DNA from 2 places in the Alishewanella sp. BS5-314 genome. Region 1 is predicted to be linked to the other one. Evidence: predicted binding sites of a transcription regulator. Region 1 holds the regulator's gene; the other holds the start of a gene.
What was found. Region 1 encodes LexA, which represses DNA repair genes until DNA is damaged. Its sites were predicted from a motif close to TACTGTATNNNNATACAGTA; they were not measured.
Positions count from the first base shown of each region.

Region 2: a site for LexA is predicted at 1,660-1,679, ahead of dinB (DNA polymerase IV). Genes of this name have one in related genera too.

Region 1 covers NZ_JACEHJ010000001.1:885,905-890,104, reverse strand. Annotated here, with positions in the region: gene plsB (glycerol-3-phosphate 1-O-acyltransferase PlsB) at 1-1,449, opposite strand, end outside; gene lexA (transcriptional repressor LexA) at 1,586-2,209, shown strand; gene coxB (cytochrome c oxidase subunit II) at 2,628-3,698, shown strand; gene ctaD (cytochrome c oxidase subunit I) at 3,702-4,200, shown strand, end outside.
Region 2 covers NZ_JACEHJ010000002.1:1,611,126-1,615,325, forward strand. Annotated here, with positions in the region: gene nrdR (transcriptional regulator NrdR) at 1-85, opposite strand, end outside; gene glyA (serine hydroxymethyltransferase) at 206-1,459, opposite strand; gene dinB (DNA polymerase IV) at 1,692-2,825, shown strand; gene H1D31_RS11905 (cold-shock protein) at 2,931-3,143, opposite strand; gene H1D31_RS11910 (DEAD/DEAH box helicase) at 3,373-4,200, opposite strand, start outside.

The DNA.
Region 1 (4,200 bases):
TTGCTGGCTCAGATACTGGTTCAGTGAAATCGGCTCGCCAAAGTTGACATAGCCATAGCCATAATCGCGCAGATTACGGATTGCCTTCAGTACGCCAAACACCGATTCTTTTTGCTTACCTGAGCCCTGCAGTTCGCTAAGGTAGGTATTGACCTCCATCACATGCTCGTAACCCAGATACACCGGTACCAGCGTGACCGGGCGATCGATACCGCGTAGCATCGACTGTACTGTCATCGCCAGCATGCCGGTTTTGGGCTGCAACAGCCGGCCGGTGCGGCTGCGACCGCCTTCAGTGTAATACTTGACGGCATAACCTTTGATAAACAACAAACTCAGGTATTCACGGAATACGGCTGAGTACAGCTTGTTGCCACTAAAGCTGCGTCGGATAAAGAAAGCGCCACCGCGGCGGAAAATGGTACCGGCTGGCCAGAAGTTCAGATTAATACCGGCCGCAATATGCGGCGGCACCAGGCCCTGATGATAGATGATGTAGCTAAGTAATAAGTAATCCATATGGCTGCGGTGACAGGGGACATAGACAATTTCGTGCCCTTTTTGTGCCAGCTCGCGCAGCTGATCGGCATTTTTTACCTTGATACCGTAGTAGAGTTTTTGCCATAACCAGCTAAGGATACGGTCGCCAAAGCGCAGTGTCGAGGTGCGGTAGTCTGCGGCAATTTCCTGCAATAACTTGCGGGCTTCCTGCTGGGCCGCCTGATAACTGATGCGTTTAGTCTCGGCCTCGTCGGCAATGGCCTTTTTCAGCGCCGGTGAAGCCAATAACGCATTAAATAACTGATTACGTTGCATCAGTTTGGGCCCGGTTGCCGCCAGCCGTTGCCGGTAAAAGTGGATCCGCGACATCCGTAACAGTTTACGCGCCGTTTCCGGTGCGGAACCAAACTGGGCCGCCATTTGTTGCAGATCCACGGGTTTACTCAGTCGCACCAGCGTATGGCGTCCGGAAATTAGCACAATAAGTAATTTTGCCAGCCAGTTTGGTGAGTGTGCTTCGCCAATCAGCCATTTAATGCTGTTCTCTTTACCCGGTGCCCGGCCCCATAAAATGGCAGCCGGCATTAACTGCGCTCTTAGCTCAGGCTGTGCCAGATGGGCGGCTAACAATTGCTGGCCTTGTTGCAGGGCCCGGGTTTTGCCACGCCCGCCGATCAGCCGGTGTGGTTGCTCCAGAAACAGGGTTCGTGGTAATAGCTGTGACCCTAATTGCACCTTCGATAGCGGATCAGGTAATTGTAACTGCTGACATACCCGGCGTAAGGTTGCCAAATCGCTGGCGGACTCAGTATGGCAGATATACAGCAAGGGCCGTCCGGGCTCGACTCCAAGCGCATGCAGAGGATTATCGGGCACAATTTTATATTTCACCAACAGCCGGATGGGCCATCGTAACAGTTTGGTAAACAGCTTAAAGCCTGACAACATAACCTTACTGACCTGAAAAAAATGGGCGCTAAGAATAGCATAGCTGATCATAGCAGCAAGTTTTGTTCGCGCTGAAAACTTGGCAAGGCCAGAAAGACTGTATATACTCACAGTAAATACTGTATGGGTAGCCAGCATGAACAGACCTCTTACTCCACGACAGGCAGAAATTCTGCAGCTGATTAAGGATTATCAACAGGAAACCGGTATGCCGCCGACGCGGGCAGAAATTGCCGTGCGGCTGGGCTTTAAGTCAGCTAACGCAGCGGAAGAACATTTAAAAGCTCTGGCCAAGAAAGGTGTGATCGCGATGTTACCCGGCACCTCTCGTGGGATCCGTTTACTGGAAGAGGACGCGCCCCCGGAGCAACTGGGTTTGCCATTAATTGGTAAAGTCGCCGCCGGTCAGCCGATCCTGGCAGCAGAGCATGTCCAGGATCATTACCAGATCGATGCCAACCTGTTTAAACCGCATGCTGATTTCTTATTGCGGGTGCAAGGTATGAGTATGCAGGATATCGGTATTCTGGATGGCGACTTACTGGCCGTGCACAAAACCCAGCAGGCGCAGCCAGGTCAGGTCATCGTCGCGCGGGTCGATGATGAAGTCACGGTAAAACGCTTTCAGCGCGATGGCCATCAGGTATTGCTGTTACCGGAAAATCCGGATTTTGAGGTGATAAAAGTTGACTTGCGACAGCAATTTTTCGCCATAGAAGGCTTGGCAGTTGGGGTGATCCGTAACGGTAGCTGGTTATAATTTATAAAATTTCTCAATAGCTTATTTTTAAAAGTGCTGGTATGACCTGTTGGTTTTATCGGCACTTTTGCATTTTAGGGGTTTACATAATCTTCATCCTGGATAATTCTTAGACGGTAGCCGGCGAAAAAATAACAACAGGTGTGCCGCTACTGATTTCAGCGCTAGCCTCGAAATCAACCCAAGAACAATAACAATAATAAATTGCGAAACTTATATCCCCGAATCTTTAAGGATGAAGGGTATAGCACATAGATTCGGTTGGGTGGGTAGTAAAAAAACCGTGTAGTTCTGTGTACTTGGTTTCTGCAATTTGCTTTGCAAATGACAGAGGAGAAGTACAGTGACAAACGCGCGTTGTCTGCTTTGGTCGCTGCCGACCCTGCTTTTTGCCGCATCGGCAAATGCATCAACATCCATGCCTTTAAATATGACCCGGGGCGTTACGGAAATTAGTCAGCAGGTTTATCAACTGCATATGACAATTTTCTGGATTTGTTGCGTTATCGGTGCAGTGGTGTTTGGGATCATGTTCTGGTCCATCATTCGCCACCGCAAAGCGCGGGGAGTGCAGCCGGCTCAGTTTCACGAAAGCACTAAGGTTGAAATTCTGTGGACCGCCATTCCGGTGGTGATTCTGATTGGTATGGCAATACCTGCCACCAAAACCTTAATCGCGATGGAAGATACCTCGGCTGCAGATGTCACCGTATTAGTGACGGGCTCGCAGTGGAAGTGGCATTACAAATATCTTGATCATGAGATCGAATATTTCTCCCTGTTGGCTACCCCACGTGAGCAAATTGCTAACAAGCTGGCCAAAGGCGAGAACTATCTGCTGGAAGTTGACCGGCCGCTGGTGATCCCCACCGGTAAAAAAGTTCGCTTTCTGATGACCTCTGACGACGTGATTCACTCCTGGTGGGTGCCCGCCTTCGCCGTTAAAAAAGATGCTAACCCCGGCTTTATTAATGAAGCCTGGACCCGGGTTGATGAGCCTGGCATTTATCGTGGTCAGTGTGCTGAGCTCTGCGGTAAAGATCATGGCTTTATGCCAGTAGTAGTGATTGCGAAAGAGCCTGCGGATTACCAGGCCTGGGTGGTACAGGAAGAAGCCCGTATTGCCGCAGCAAAGGCAGCAGAGCGTGAATTACTGGCGATGAATATGGACATGGCAGAACTGATGGCTACCGGTGAACGGGTGTATCAGGGCTGGTGTGTTGCCTGTCATCAGGCCAGCGGTAACGGTTTACCCGGCATCTTCCCGGCGATCCGCGGCAGTCAGCTGGTGCTGAATGACCGGCGCGCCCATATCGATATTATCGTCAATGGTAAACCTGGTACGGCGATGCAGGCCTTTGGCCGGCAGCTCAGCCTGAAAGAACTGGCCGCGGTCATTACCTATACCCGCAATGCCTTTGATAATAATACCGGTGATGCCGTGCAGGCTGCGGATGTTTACGCTGTGCAGCAGGGTAAGGGAGAGTAAGCGATGTCAGCTATTACACATGAACACGAGCATGACCATGATCATGACCATAAGCCAACCGGGATAAAACGCTGGCTGTTTACTACTAACCATAAAGATATCGGTACCATGTATCTGGTGTTTGCTTTAGTGATGTTCTTTATCGGTGGCAGCATGGCGATGGTGATCCGGTTGGAACTGTTCCAACCCGGCATGCAGTTTGTTGAGCCGCAATTTTTTAATCAGATGACCACAGTACATGGTCTGATTATGGTGTTTGGGGCGGTGATGCCAGCCTTTACCGGCTTGGCGAACTGGATGATCCCGATGATGATTGGCGCCCCGGATATGGCGTTGCCCCGAATGAATAACTGGAGCTTCTGGATCCTGCCGTTTGCGTTTCTGATCCTGTTGCTGAGTTTGTTTATGCCGGGTGGTGGTCCGGATTTCGGCTGGACCTTCTATGCCCCGCTATCCACTACCTACAGTAATGACAGCACGGCGCTCTTCGTGTTTTCGGTAC
Region 2 (4,200 bases), on a different contig from region 1:
GACGACGGCGTACCTGATGACCATCGGCGACCAGACGCGAGTCAATGACCTTGGTATCATCGGCATTACAAAAGGGACAATACATACTGACCTTTTACCCCCTAGCTAACTGTTCAGGACAAGGCGCTAACAGCCTGTTTAGCCGGCGCTTTGCATAAAAGAATGGCCGCATTAGCGGCCATCACAGCATAGCACGAGTTATGCCTTAGGCATAAACCGGGAAGCGGCCACAGACTTCAGCCACCTGAGCCCGTACCCTGGCAATTACCGCCTCGTCACCACGGCTATCCAGCACATCACAAATCAGGCTGGCAACCAGACGCGCTTCGGCTTCTTTAAAACCACGGCGGGTAATGGCCGGAGTACCGATGCGCAGACCGCTGGTAACAAATGGCGAACGCGGGTCGTTCGGTACTGAGTTCTTGTTTACCGTAATATGCGCCTGCCCTAACCAGGCATCGGCATCTTTACCGGTGATATCTTTATCAATCAGATCCATCAGGAACAGATGGTTCTCGGTCCCACCGGATACGATCTTATAGCCACGGCTGATCATCTCAGCACACATAGCTTTAGCGTTTACCAGCACCTGCTGCTGATAAACTTTAAATTCCGGCTGCAGCGCTTCTTTAAAGGCTACCGCTTTCGCCGCGATGACATGCATTAACGGGCCACCCTGTCCGCCCGGGAAAACTGCTGAATTCAGTTTCTTCTCAATGGCTTCATTCTTCCGGGCCAGGATCAGACCGCCACGAGGGCCGGCCAGGGTTTTATGGGTGGTGGTGGTCACCACATCGGCGATAGGTACCGGGTTTGGATACAGACCCGCCGCCACCAGACCGGCAACGTGCGCCATATCCACCATCAGGTAGGCACCGACTTTATCCGCAATCTCACGGAAGCGCTGCCAGTCAACAATACCTGAGTATGCCGAGAAGCCGGCAATAATCAGCTTCGGCTTGTGCTCTAAGGCCAGGGCTTCAGCCTGATCATAATCAATCACACCGGTTTCAGGATGCAGACCGTACTGTACCGCGTGATAGAGCTTACCCGAGGCGCTTACTGTGGCACCGTGCGTCAGGTGACCGCCATGGGCCAAACTCATGCCCAGAATGGTATCGCCAGCATTTAATAAGGCCAGGAATACCGCAGAGTTCGCCTGCGAACCTGAGTGCGGTTGCACGTTGGCGTAGTCAGCACCAAATAATTCTTTCGCGCGGGCAATGGCTAAATCTTCCGCGATATCCACATATTCACAGCCGCCGTAGTAACGTTTGTGCGGATAACCTTCAGCATATTTATTGGTTAATTGTGAACCTTGCGCCTGCAGCACCCGGGGGCTGGCATAGTTTTCTGACGCGATCAGCTCAATGTGAGCCTCCTGCCGCTCAGTTTCCTGAACCATGGATTGCCATAATTCCGGATCAAAATCCGCAATATTCATATCACGCTTTAACATGCTTTCTCCTGGGCGCGGCTATCACGCTTAACGTTAACGACAGTCTGAAAAACTGGCGGCTATTCTACCCTGAAATAAAAATTGTTGCACCGAAAAAACAGCCGTCCAGACTTCTGCAAAACAAAATCTGCCACCCGCGCCGTTTTTACCAGGCTAAAAATGTGCAGCAAAGTTGCCAAAGCCGCGACCATCGGCTACATTACTGGTTATTCATACAGCGCTGTAAGTAACGATGACTTCGACGCGGAAAATTATTCATCTGGATATGGACTGCTTCTTCGCCGCCGTGGAGATGCGCGATAATCCGCGGCTGCGTGATATTCCGCTTGCCATCGGCAGTGACGGTAAACGGGGTGTTGTCGCCACCTGTAATTATCCGGCGCGGGCCTTTGGTGTGCGCTCCGCGATGTCCAGTCATGAGGCGTTAAAGCGTTGCCCACAGCTGACTTTTGTCCGCGGCAATATGGATAAATATCAGGCAGTCAGTAAGCAGATCCGCCAGATTTTTTTGCGCTACACGCCGTTAGTCGAACCCTTATCCCTGGATGAAGCCTATCTTGATGTCAGTGCCAGCCCACATTTTGCCGGCAGCGCGACACTGATTGCCGAAGATATCCGCCGTAGCGTGTTCGCGGAAACCGGTCTGACCGTCTCCGCCGGGGTGGCACCAAATAAATTTCTGGCAAAAATTGCCAGTGATGAAAATAAGCCGGATGGGCTTTTTGTGTTAACGCCGGCTAAGGTAGCTGACTTTGTTGCCGCTCTGCCACTACGCAAAATTCCCGGTGTCGGCCCTAAGGCAGCAGAGAAACTGGCCAGGCTGGGATTGCAATTTTGCCGCGATATCGTACCGCCGGGTGGTGAAGTGCCGCTGCCGTTACTAAGCGCCCTACTCAAAGAGTTCGGCAGTCAAACTGCCAGTTTATTAGAGCGCTGTCAGGGTATCGATCTGCGGGAGGTGCAACCGAGCCGGGAGCGCAAATCGGTTGCGGTGGAGCGCACCCTGGCCAGCGATTTACACCAGCTAACTGACGCCCAGCAGATGCTGCAACAGTTATTGCCGGATTTACAATGCCGGCTCGAGCAAAGCGGCAAGGCGCATTTACTGGCCAAAATCGGCGTGAAATTAAAGTTTAGTGATTTTCGGCTGACCACAGTCGAGACGCAAAGCCAGCATCTGGATCCGGTTTTACTAAACGAGCTGTTAGCACAGGCCTGGCAAAGACGCGCGGATCAGGGTATTCGCTTGCTGGGATTGCAATTGGGCTTTAAAACACAGTGCGAAGAGCAGTTAAGTCTGCCATTTGAGGTGGCGCTAACGCATCCTAATGAATTTAATAATAGTGCAGTCTGTCTGCCTGGTTAAGCCTGCAGGTTTAAAGCATAGCAGCAGTGCCAACTAAACCGGCAATAAAGTCGGCTGCAATAAAAAGCCGGCGCTAGGCCGGCTCTTTTACAAAAACGAGACTAATTAACCGGTAACAGTGACGTTTTCAGCCTGTGGGCCTTTTTGACCTTCAGTAACTTCGAAAGTTACTTTCTGACCTTCAACCAGCGTTTTACGACCAGTGCCGTTGATGGCGCGGAAGTGTACAAACACGTCTTTGCCGCCGTCACGGGCGATAAAACCAAAACCTTTTTCCTCGTTGAACCACTTCACTGTACCAGAAATTAACTGTGACATAACATTCTCTTACTTAAACAAAAGTTTGCCGGAGCTCCGGCGTCTTAAATATTACCGGCCAGGTAATCGAGCTGATAGATATTCAACCGCATTATCAGTGGCGCTGATGCTGTGGTCAACATAAATACCGGAGCGAGCAGAACTTTCGTTGCTGCACAGGCCGTACCGGCGACATGGCAAGTTTTGCTATGTCACCTTTTGAGTGTAGCAGCAGATGTTGAAAAAATAATCACTCCGGCTGAATTTTTTTCCGCCGCACCGGTGCACTGCCATCATCGCCGCCCTGAAAGAAACGCTTGCCCGTGTCCGCTGGGCTGGCGGCAGGTTTTGCCGCTACCCGTGCTGCCTTGCCAGCACCTGGTTTAGTCAGCTTAGTTTGCGCGGCTTTCTTCGGCGCCACCTTAACTACCGGCTGACCATTAAAGCGTGCTGCCAACCCCTCCAGGGCACTGAATTCTGCTGGCCGTCGCAAGAAGGCTTCTATTTTCTGTAGTGCTGACCAATCCTTTGGCCCCACCAGCGAGATTGCGGTCCCCTTGGCACCAGCACGACCGGTACGCCCTATGCGGTGTACATATTCTTCCGGATGTTTTGGCAAATCGAAGTTAATGACATGCGATACTTGCAACAGATCCAAGCCGCGCGAGGCCAAATCGGTCGTGACCAACACCTGATACTTGCCGCTGGCGAAATCCTGCATCACTTTATTACGCTGTGCCTGATTTAAACGCGCACTTAGCCCGATAGCGGGCAAACCGGCTTGCTGACAAAACTCGGCCAGCCGGCCGGCATCGTCGCGGGTTGCGGTAAAGATAATCAATTGCTTCAGGCTTTCCTGCTGTAACAACTTCGCTAGCAGCGCTTCTTTGTGCGTTAAATGATCGGCAAAATAAAAGCGCTGACTGATATCACTATGTATCTCGTGCCCGCTATTTACACTAACCCGAAACGGATTCATTAACAGCGCCAGCGATAACGCATCTAAGTCGGTATGCTCGAGCGTGGCGGAAAACAACAAGGTCTGCCGTAAGCGGTGAGCGGCGGCTTTATTAATGAT